Regions from separate parts of the Pseudomonas edaphica genome, predicted to be linked through region 3. Evidence: riboswitches for the same ligand, from Rfam matches in the RefSeq annotation. Region 3 holds a riboswitch; each other region holds the start of a gene.
What was found. A riboswitch is a leader RNA that binds a small molecule or an ion and turns the genes downstream of it on or off. The one in region 3 is predicted to bind cobalamin.
Positions count from the first base shown of each region.

Region 1: another riboswitch for cobalamin. It lies ahead of cobO (cob(I)yrinic acid a,c-diamide adenosyltransferase); the one in region 3 lies ahead of cobW (cobalamin biosynthesis protein CobW).
Region 2: another riboswitch for cobalamin. It lies ahead of ACQY47_RS24730 (ABC transporter substrate-binding protein); the one in region 3 lies ahead of cobW (cobalamin biosynthesis protein CobW).

Region 1 covers NZ_OZ255725.1:5,106,814-5,110,084, forward strand. The annotation lists gene ACQY47_RS23320 (PQQ-dependent sugar dehydrogenase) at 1-1,072, opposite strand, end outside; cobalamin riboswitch at 1,172-1,422, shown strand; gene cobO (cob(I)yrinic acid a,c-diamide adenosyltransferase) at 1,501-2,112, shown strand; gene ACQY47_RS23330 (cobyrinate a,c-diamide synthase) at 2,109-3,271, shown strand, end outside.
Region 2 covers NZ_OZ255725.1:5,425,926-5,429,196, reverse strand. The annotation lists gene ACQY47_RS24740 (hypothetical protein) at 1-13, opposite strand, end outside; gene ACQY47_RS24735 (M24 family metallopeptidase) at 122-985, opposite strand; cobalamin riboswitch at 1,046-1,239, shown strand; gene ACQY47_RS24730 (ABC transporter substrate-binding protein) at 1,355-2,365, shown strand; gene ACQY47_RS24725 (FecCD family ABC transporter permease) at 2,362-3,271, shown strand, end outside.
Region 3 covers NZ_OZ255725.1:556,206-559,476, reverse strand. The annotation lists gene cobM (precorrin-4 C(11)-methyltransferase) at 1-112, opposite strand, end outside; gene ACQY47_RS02270 (cobalamin biosynthesis protein) at 182-574, opposite strand; gene ACQY47_RS02265 (CbtA family protein) at 571-1,272, opposite strand; gene ACQY47_RS02260 (CbtB domain-containing protein) at 1,284-1,472, opposite strand; cobalamin riboswitch at 1,570-1,787, opposite strand; cobalamin riboswitch at 1,830-2,029, shown strand; gene cobW (cobalamin biosynthesis protein CobW) at 2,122-3,183, shown strand; gene cobN (cobaltochelatase subunit CobN) at 3,187-3,271, shown strand, end outside.

The DNA.
Region 1 (3,271 bases), 2.0 Mb from region 3:
CGTTGCTGAACTGTGCCGGGAGTTTACTGCCCTCGGCAAACGTCAACCCAAGGGACGCGGTATGCGGCCCCACGGCATAGTCCGGGGCGATGGCCTTGGCGACCAGGTCGGGGTTTTGCGGTGAGACCCGCACGTCCACATGTTGGCCGTAGTAACTGAAGGGCCAGCCATAAAACGCGCCATCCTTGACCGAGGTGATGTAGTCCGGCACCAGGTCGCTGCCGATTTCATCGCGCTCGTTGACCGCCGTCCACAGCTTGCCGCTCTGCGGTTCCCAGGCCATGCCATTGGGGTTGCGCAAACCGGAGGCAAAGATACGGTGCTGGCCCGTCGCGCGGTCGACCTCCCAGATCGCCGCTCGGCCTTCCTCCGCCGCCAGGCCATTCTCACCGACATTGCTGTTGGAGCCGACACTCACATACAACTTACTGCCGTCCTTGTTGGCCACCACGTTTTTGGTCCAGTGGTGGTTGATGCTGCCGCCCGGCAGGTCGACCACCTTGGTGCCGGCCTCCTTGATCGCGGTTTCACCCGGCTGGTAAGGGAAGCGCAGCAGCTTGTCCGAATCGGCGACGTACAGGTCGTTACCCACCAGGGTCATGCCAAACGGTAAATTGAGGTTCTCCAGAAACACCGTGCGCGTCTCGGCCACGCCATCATGGTCGGCATCGCGCAGCAGTGTGATGCGGTTCGGGCTCGGCACGCCCGCGCCCGCGCGGCCCATGACCTTCTCCATCACCCAGCCACGAATGCCCGTGGCGTCATCCGGTTTGGGTGGCGAATTGGTTTCGGCTACCAGCACATCCCCGTTAGGCAAAACGTAGAGCCAGCGCGGGTGATCCAGGCCTTCGGCAAATGCCGCTACTTGAGTCCCGGCAGCGGCTGTCGGCTTGGCACCCTCCGGCCAGCCGATCGCCGGGGCGATGTTTACGGTGGGGATAAGGGTTTTGTTCGGCTCCGGCAGCTTGGGCGATGGCCCGGTGCCTTCCGAGACCTGCAGGGTAGAGCTTTCACCGCAGGCGGCGAGGGTGCCTGCCAGCATGATCAGTAAGGCGAGTCTGGTTTTGTGCATGGTTTTCTCCTTAATACCTGTAAAGGTAGAGAAGCGCGGCAGTCGGATGGTTCAAGTGCAAGGCCAGCTTTAATTGACGCTCCACCCCCAACCCACTAACCTTCGCGGCTTGTTCCAGGTGCTCTGTGGCCCATGTGCCGACAGAGTGAAACAGGGAAGCCGGTGAGTGAGCGCGTTTGTACACAGCGCAGCCGCAATTCCGGCGCTGCCCCCGCAACGGTAAATGAGTCAAAACGGTGCCTTTTGCCACTGTATCCGCGTGATATGGGAAGGCGCGCCGTTGGCCTGCTCGCGCTATCAGCAGAGCGCCACTCATGAGCCCGGAGACCGGCCTGGATCATCCAACAGCATCACGGTGGGCGATGCTTGGCTGTCTGTTTTTCTTTTTCCTGCCCGCCGTTTTTGTCCAGCCCCAACGGAGAGCTGCCATGACTGATTCCCCCGACCGCGACGAACGCCACCTGGCGCGCATGCTGCGCAAAAAAGCCGTGATCGACGAGCGTATCGCCAATTCCCCAAACGAATGCGGCTTGCTGCTGGTGCTGACCGGTAACGGCAAAGGCAAAAGCAGCTCGGCATTCGGCATGCTCGCCCGCGCCATGGGCCACGGCATGCAGTGCGGCGTGGTGCAGTTCATCAAGGGGCGTAACAGCACCGGCGAAGAGTTGTTCTTCCGGCGTTTCCCCGAGCAAGTGCGTTTCCATGTAATGGGCGAAGGCTTCACCTGGGAAACCCAGGACCGCCAGCGCGACATCGCCGCCGCCGAAGCCGCCTGGGCAGTTTCCCGCGAATTGCTGAAAGACCCGTCCATCGGCCTGGTGGTGCTGGACGAGTTGAACATCGCCCTCAAGCACGGCTACCTCGATCTGGACCAGGTGCTCAGCGACCTGCAGGCCCGCCCACCCATGCAGCACGTTGTGGTGACTGGCCGTGGCGCCAAGCCTGAACTGATCGAAATGGGCGACACCGTCACCGAAATGGGCATGCTCAAGCACGCGTTCCAGGCCGGTATCAAGGCACAGAAGGGCGTCGAACTTTGAACCAGCCCCGTCATTGCCCAGCCGTATTGATCGCCGCTCCGGCGTCCGGCCAGGGCAAAACCACCGTCACCGCCGCGCTCGCCCGCTTGCACCGCAACCTGGGGCGCAAGGTGCGCGTGTTCAAATGCGGGCCGGATTTTCTCGACCCGATGATCCACGAGCGCGCCAGCGGTGCGCCGGTGTATCAGTTGGACATGTGGATGGTGGGCGAGCGAGAAAGTCGCCGCTTGCTGTGGGAAGCAGCCGGCGAGGCTGACCTTATTCTCATCGAAGGCGTAATGGGGCTGTTTGACGGCACACCGTCGAGCGCCGACCTGGCGCGGCACTTTGGTGTGCCGGTGCTCGGGGTCATTGATGGCACCGCCATGGCCCAGACCTTTGGTGCCTTGGCCTTGGGCCTGGCGCGCTACCAGCCGGACTTGCCATTCGCCGGTGTGCTGGCCAATCGCGTTGGCACCCTGCGTCATGCGCAACTGCTCGAAGGCAGCCTCACCGAAGGCCTGCGCTGGTATGGCGCGTTGTCCCGTGAAACGGGAATTGAATTACCGAGTCGTCACCTGGGCCTGGTGCAAGCCAGTGAACTCAATGACCTCGATGCGCGCCTGGACGCCGCAGCCCAGGCGCTGGGCAGCAGCTGCGAAGTGGCGTTGCCGCCGCCGGTGACGTTCGCCGCGCCGCAACTGATTGAGGCTGAGCCGCTGTTGGCCGGTGTGCGTATTGCCGTAGCCCGTGATGAAGCCTTCGCTTTTACCTACGGCGCCAGCCTGGATCTGTTGCGGGCAATGGGCGCTGAGTTGAAGTTTTTCTCGCCGATCCATGATCACCAATTGCCCGACGCCGACAGCCTGTACTTGCCCGGCGGCTATCCCGAATTGCATCACCAGGCACTGTCTGAAAACACCCGGATGCTTGCGGCTATTCGCGCCCATCATGCGGCTGGCAAACCACTGCTGGCTGAATGTGGCGGCATGCTCTACCTGCTGGATTCGCTCACCGATGTGGACGGCGCCCGTGCCGAACTGGTCGGCCTGCTGCAAGGCGATGCGGTGATGCAAAAGAAACTTGCCGCCCTGGCCCTGCAAAGTGTCGAGTTGCCCGAAGGCGTGCTGCGCGGCCATACCTATCACCATTCCCTGACCAGCACCGAATGGCAGCCGAT
Region 2 (3,271 bases), 1.7 Mb from region 3:
TGCGAAAAAGCATAAGTTCTCCATGAACAAAAGCGAATCGAATGGGTGCAGCAAATAATATCATTGAGCCATCACTGCGTGTCAGCCCATAGCCCGAACATTCGCAGGGCGGTACAGCGCATCAATCCAGCATCCGACTAAGCAGCCGGTGCCCCTCTGCCGTCACCTCGACCATCGCCGACAGCATCACGCCGTCGGCACCGTCTGAGGAAAGCAGGCTCCAGAAATCTGGCGGCTGGTACCTCACACCCACTTTGCCCGCCTTGGCGATCACGTACACGTTCAGCACCTGCCCCGGTTGCATCAAGGGGCTGTCACCCTCGACCTTGTAACCGAGCACCTGCGGCTTTTGTATGCGCGCCTGGCCCATGGCGTAGCCCGCAAACTCACGCACCGCAACGGCCTGGCCCGCGTCCAGCTCCTGTTGTATCGCAGTCCCAACATTGGCCAGCCGCTGGCCACCCTGAACGTGAGCGACCCCATTGGCCAGCGCACGGCGCGCAGTGTCCAGCAATTGGCGCTGCGCCGGGGTGGCATTGGGTGTAGCGAACGTCCAGACCTGAGCAACATGGGCCTGGGCCGATGCCGCGATCAACTCAACTTTTACCAGCGCCGCGTCCGGGAACGGCACGTCGGTGGGCGGCGCGGCGCTCACCTGATTATTCACCGACACCGCCACCGCTGCCGGGTAACCGCGAAAGCCGAACATCATCGGCAACCAGCCGTGCTGCGCGTACTGGTCGAGTAAAAACCCCTGCACCGCAGTGCCGGTGCCGCCCTTGCGGATCAGCGGCGCGACCTTGAGTAACAGGTCACTGGCGATGGGCGCCAGTTTGGCTTCCTCGGCAAGAATGGTGGCGTCATCCAACTGGGCGATGGCGTGGGCCCTGTCGCCGATCGCGTCGGTGTAGCGGGCGAGCGCAGGGTCAGCGGCGTGTGCGCTCATGCAACACAGCAGTGGCACTATTCCCAGACGTATCAACATGGCCTTCCTTGGGGTGGTGATGGACGAGCCCGGATTGTACCTCCACCCAGCGCCCAAGATGGACTACCATACCGCGCCGGTTCCCAAACGGGACTAATAGGGAATTCGAAGCGCGGCCCATCGCGCCAATCGAAACTGCCCCCGCAACTGTAGGTGCCGAGCCTGCTCCCCATTGCCACTGGACCACGTCCGGGAAGGCCGGAGCGAGGCGACGACGCATCAGTCAGGAGACCTGCCGGCCCAGCGTTATCACTCACCGGCGGGGTGTCCGGGAAGGACATCCGCGCCCTGCAAACCTGCAGCGTTCAAAGGTGTGTTTCCGAGCCGTACCTGCCCTGTTTCCCGTACGGTTCACTCGGAGATTGCCCCATGCTGCTACGCGTTTGCGCCCTGATCACCGGCCTGGGCTTTTGTGCCCTGGCCCACGCCACGCCGACTCACTACCCGCTCACGGTGGAAAACTGCGGCAGCAGCGTCACCTTCCAACAAGCCCCGGCACGCAGCGTGACCATCGGCCAGGCCGCCACCGAGATGCTTTACGCTCTGGGCGTAGCGGACAAAGTGGTCGGCACTTCGCTGTGGTTCAACAGCGTATTACCGCAGTTCAAAGCGCAAAACGACAAGATCGAGCGCCTGGCCGACAACGAGCCGAGCTTCGAAGCTGTGATCGCCAAACGCCCACAACTGGTGGCCGCCGAGCTGGAATGGGTGGTCGGCCCGCAAGGCGTGGTCGGTACCCGCGAGCAATTCCACGAACTGAAGATTCCCACCTACGTGCTGCCCTCCGACTGCGAAGGCAAGGACAACCTGGTGGGCGCCGATGGCACGCGGCTGGAGCCGTTTCGCATCGACACGATCTATAAAAGCATCAGCCAGTTGGCTGAGATTTTCGACGTGCAAGCGCGTGGCCAACAGTTGAATGACGAACTCAAGGCCCGCCTGGCCAAGTCGGTCGCCACCGCCCAGGGTAAGGGCCTCAAGCACGCCAGTGCATTGGTGTGGTTTTCCAGCAGCGAAATGGCCGCCGACCCGTATGTAGCTGGCCACAAGGGCATTCCCGAATTCATGCTGCAAACCCTCGGCCTGCACAACGTGGTGCAGTCCGACGAAGAATGGCCCGCCGTCGGTTGGGAGACCATCGCCAAGGCCAACCCGACCTTCCTGGTGATCGCGCGCATGGACCGCCGTCGCTACCCGGCCGACGACCATGAAAAGAAACTCGCCTTCCTGCGCAGCGACCCGGTGACCCGCAACATGGACGCGGTGAAAAACAACCGCATCCTCATTATTGATGCCCTGGCGTTGCAGGCAAGCCTGCGCATGTTCGATGGCCTGGAACAACTGGCCGGTGCCATCGACGGCTACGACCTGTCGAAATGATGCGCACCCTACTCGCCCTCGCCGTGTTGCTGATGGCCGTGCTCGCCGGCACCGCCATCGGCGAAACCGCCATCGACCCGCAAGTGGTCTTGCAGGTGCTGGTCAACAAACTCTGGGCGGCCGGTTACGTGCTCGACCCGATCGATGAAGGCGTGGTGTGGAACTACCGCCTGACACGGGCGCTGGTTGCCGCCGCGTGTGGCGCCGGGCTGGCCACCTGCGGGGTGATCTTGCAGTCGCTGCTGCGCAACCCATTGGCCGATCCGTACCTGCTGGGCATCAGCGCGGGCGCCTCGACCGGTGCAGTGTTGGTGGCATTGATGGGCGTGGGCGGCGGGCTGATTTCGCTGTCGGCGGGCGCGTTTGTCGGCGCGATGGCGGCGTTTGCGTTGGTGATATTGCTGGCACGGGCCAGCGGCTCAGTCAGCGGCACCGGCCAGATCATCCTCGCCGGCATCGCCGGTTCGCAGCTGTTCAATGCCCTCACCGCGTTCCTGATCACCAAGTCCGCCAGTTCCGAACAGGCGCGCGGCATCATGTTCTGGCTGCTGGGCAACCTCAGCGGCGTGCGCTGGCCGTCGGTGTGGCTGGCGGTGCCGGTAGCGGTCGCAGGCCTGGCGGTGTGCTTGTGGCATCGGCGTGCGCTGGATGCGTTTACCTTTGGCGCCGACTCCGCGGCTTCGTTGGGTATTCCGGTGCGCCGTGTGCAATTTGTGCTTGTCGGTTGCGCGGCGCTGGTGACGGCGGTGATGGTGTCGATTGTCGGCTCCATCGGTTTTGTCGGGCTGGTGATTCCCCACGCCGTGCGCCTGCTGCTGGGCACCGGGCATTCGCGGTTGCTGCCCGCCAGTGCGCTGGGCGGCGCGTTGTTCTTGATCGCTGCTGATGTGCTGTCGCGCACCTTGA
Region 3 (3,271 bases):
GCACCAGGGAGCCGGCATAGATGATCACCGGGCAACTGCGGATCAGCCGCTGGCCCTTGACGGTGATCAATTCCGGGTCGCCGGGGCCTGCGCCGATAAAGTAGACGGTCATGGGAATTCCTGTTGAAAAACGGGCGAGCATGAAAGTTGCTCATGATCGAGGAGGGCAATTATCGGGATTTTAGTCGGCGCACGCCAATGCAAAGGTGGCCTGGGCGGTTTTTTTGCGCGTGATCAACAGGCGGGCAGGGCGCTGGGAGAGCTGTTCAGCCAGGGCCAGGGCGGCGCTTTCGGCGATGCCATAGCAACCTGTATGCGCAAAAGCGACGGCTGACTTGTGGCTCAAGCGCTGTTCATAACCGGCCAATTGTGCAGCACTGAAACACTGCAAGGGCAGCTCCAGCAGTCGGGCCAGGGCCAGCAGGCCGGGTTCAGCCTGTTTGCGATCAATGCTCGCCAACGCGGTGATGCGTTGGCGTTCAATGCCGCCGTCGGCGAGGGCTGCGTCAAACAGGCCGAGCAGGGTGTGAACATCACAGCCGCGCTGGCAGCCCAGGCCGACCACCAGTGTCATGCCGAGTATTGACTGTCGCGGTTGCGGCGAAACAGCCATGCGCTGATCCAGCCCAAGGCCAGCCAGAAGGCCACGTTAGTCAGGTGCGAGGCGATTTTGAACTGTGCTTCCAGGGCTTCGGGTGCCAGCATCGAATGCACTTGCGGTTGCGGCGCGCCGATCACGTGGGGCACGGCCAGGATCGCCACGCCCAACACCTTGAGCAGCCAGCTACGACCAAACACCAGCAGTGCGATACCGGCGGCGGTGGAGGCCGCCGTGCCGATCCACCAGATCTGTCGTTGCGCCAGGTCGGCGGCAGCCGTGCCCGGCAACTCCGGCGGCAGCCCCAGGGTGGGCGCCAGTACAAACGTCGCGTAACCGGCCAAGCCCCAGAGCAACCCTTGAGCCGTGCGGGTCGGCGCGCGCAAGGTGTAGAGACCGGCCAGCATCAGCGCGAAACCGACCGCTACCACCAGGTTGCCGCCGGTGGTCGACAGCACACGCTGCCAGCCATTTTCCGGCTCCCAGGCTTCGGCGTCGTGGGTGTGGGCTGCGGCGCCAGCGGCGTGTTCGTGCACCACTTCGGCGGCCGGGGCATTTTCAAAGGTTTCCGCCTGCAGAATCAGCGGGGCGACCCAAAAGCTTTGCAGCAGGGTCAGCAACAGGGCGGCCAGCAGGCCAGTGAAACCTGCGGTTTGGGCAATACGCTTGATCATGTCGGCAGGCCTCAGTGGCACGGGAACGCGGCGCTGTGGCGGGTATCGTGGGCGGCGTTGTGTACCGCTTCGATATGCGAGAACCCGGCGAAGTACACCAGGCACGCGCCGAGGATCGACGCGCCGATGGCGGCGCCCAGGCGTTGGCTCAAGGTAGTGGTGCTGCTGGCGGTGTGCGAAGTGCTGCTGATGATCGACATGGCGCGTCCCTTCAGGGGTTCAGGGTGACGCAGGCGCATGAAAACCCCGCGAGGCAGGCACGCAGGGTTCTGAACAGCGCCCGCCCACCGCGGGTTTGTTATCTGATTTTTTCGGGCCGGTCTCCGGGCTTACGAGGGGCGCTCTTGGGAAAAGAGGTGGGCCGTATCAAGCATCTCCTTCCCATGCACAGGCACAGTGGATTTGATGCTTCGCTCGCTTACCGTTGCGGGGGCAGCACCGGACTCGTCATCACGCGATGACTCACCGGTTTCCCGTTTCACCCTGTGAAGGGCACCCGAAACAAGATGTGTAGGAGAGCATGGGCGGGCGACGGTAGTCAAATGCCGCGAGCCCCTGTAGCCTTGCACCTTCGAGGTTCTTCGGCCCACGCCGAAGCTAAGAAGGGAACGCGGTCCAAGCCGCGGCTGCCCCCGCAACTGTGAAGGGTTCAGCTGCCTGCCACGCCACTGCCATAACGGCGGGAAGGCGCAGCCAGCGCGGGTCGCAAGACCTGCAAGCCCCAAGCCAGGAGACCTGCCTCGCAACCGATTTTCTACTTAACCGGGCGGGGTGATCCGGTGACGAAATCCGCTGCTGCGCGCCGTCGCAGGGTCTATCGTCCCGTCTGCCCGCCCCCAAGGGCATCCGATGAAAACACTGGCCAAACTCCCCGTCACCATCGTTACCGGCTTCCTCGGTTCGGGTAAAACCACCTTGCTGCGCCATATGCTCGACAACGCTCAAGGCCGTCGCATCGCCGTGATCGTCAACGAATTCGGCGAACTGGGCATCGACGGTGAGATCCTCAAACAGTGCTCCATCGGTTGCACCGAAGAAGAAGCCAACGGCCGCGTTTACGAACTGGCCAACGGCTGCCTGTGCTGCACCGTGCAGGAAGAGTTCTTCCCGGTGATGCGCGAGCTGGTTGCACGTCGCGGCGACCTCGACCATATCCTTATTGAAACCTCGGGCCTGGCCCTGCCAAAACCGCTGGTGCAAGCCTTCCAGTGGCCGGAAATCCGCAGCGCCTGCACGGTTGACGCGGTAATCACCGTGGTCGACAGCCCGGCCGTGGCTGCCGGCACCTTCGCCGCCTTCCCGGACCAGGTTGACGCCCAGCGCAAACTCGACCCGAACCTGGACCACGAATCGCCGCTGCACGAGCTGTTTGCCGACCAGTTGGCCAGCGCCGACCTGGTGATCCTCAACAAATCCGACCTGATCAGCGCCGAAGACCTGGCCCGCGTGCGCCTGGAAGTCGCCGAAGAACTGCCGCCGGCCGTAAAAATCATCGAAGCCAGCAGCGGTCGCCTGCCATTGGACGTGCTGATCGGCCTGGGCGCGGGTTCCGAAGAACACATCGACGGCCGCCACAGCCATCACGATCATCACCATGAAGGTGAAGACGATCACGACCACGATGCGTTCGACTCCATCTCCATCGACCTGCCGCAAGCGGACGAAGCGCTGCTGCTCGACGCCCTGACCCAGTTGGTGGTGCAACACGGCATCCTGCGCGTCAAAGGCTTCGCGGCGATCCCGAACAAGCCGATGCGCCTGCTGATCCAGGGTGTGGGCACGCGTTTTGACAAACATTTCGATCGCGCCTGGGGCGCCGACGAAGCGCGCATCACACGCCTGGTGCTGATCGGCCAGGAGCTGGATGCGGCGGGCCTCGAAGCGCAATTGCGCGCAGCGCTCAGCGTTTAACCCATGCACCTGCTCAGGACTCAGCCGGGTGGTTTCGTTTCGGACGACAATATTGCCGACCTTGGGCAAACCCCTGCCGAGCTGGTGA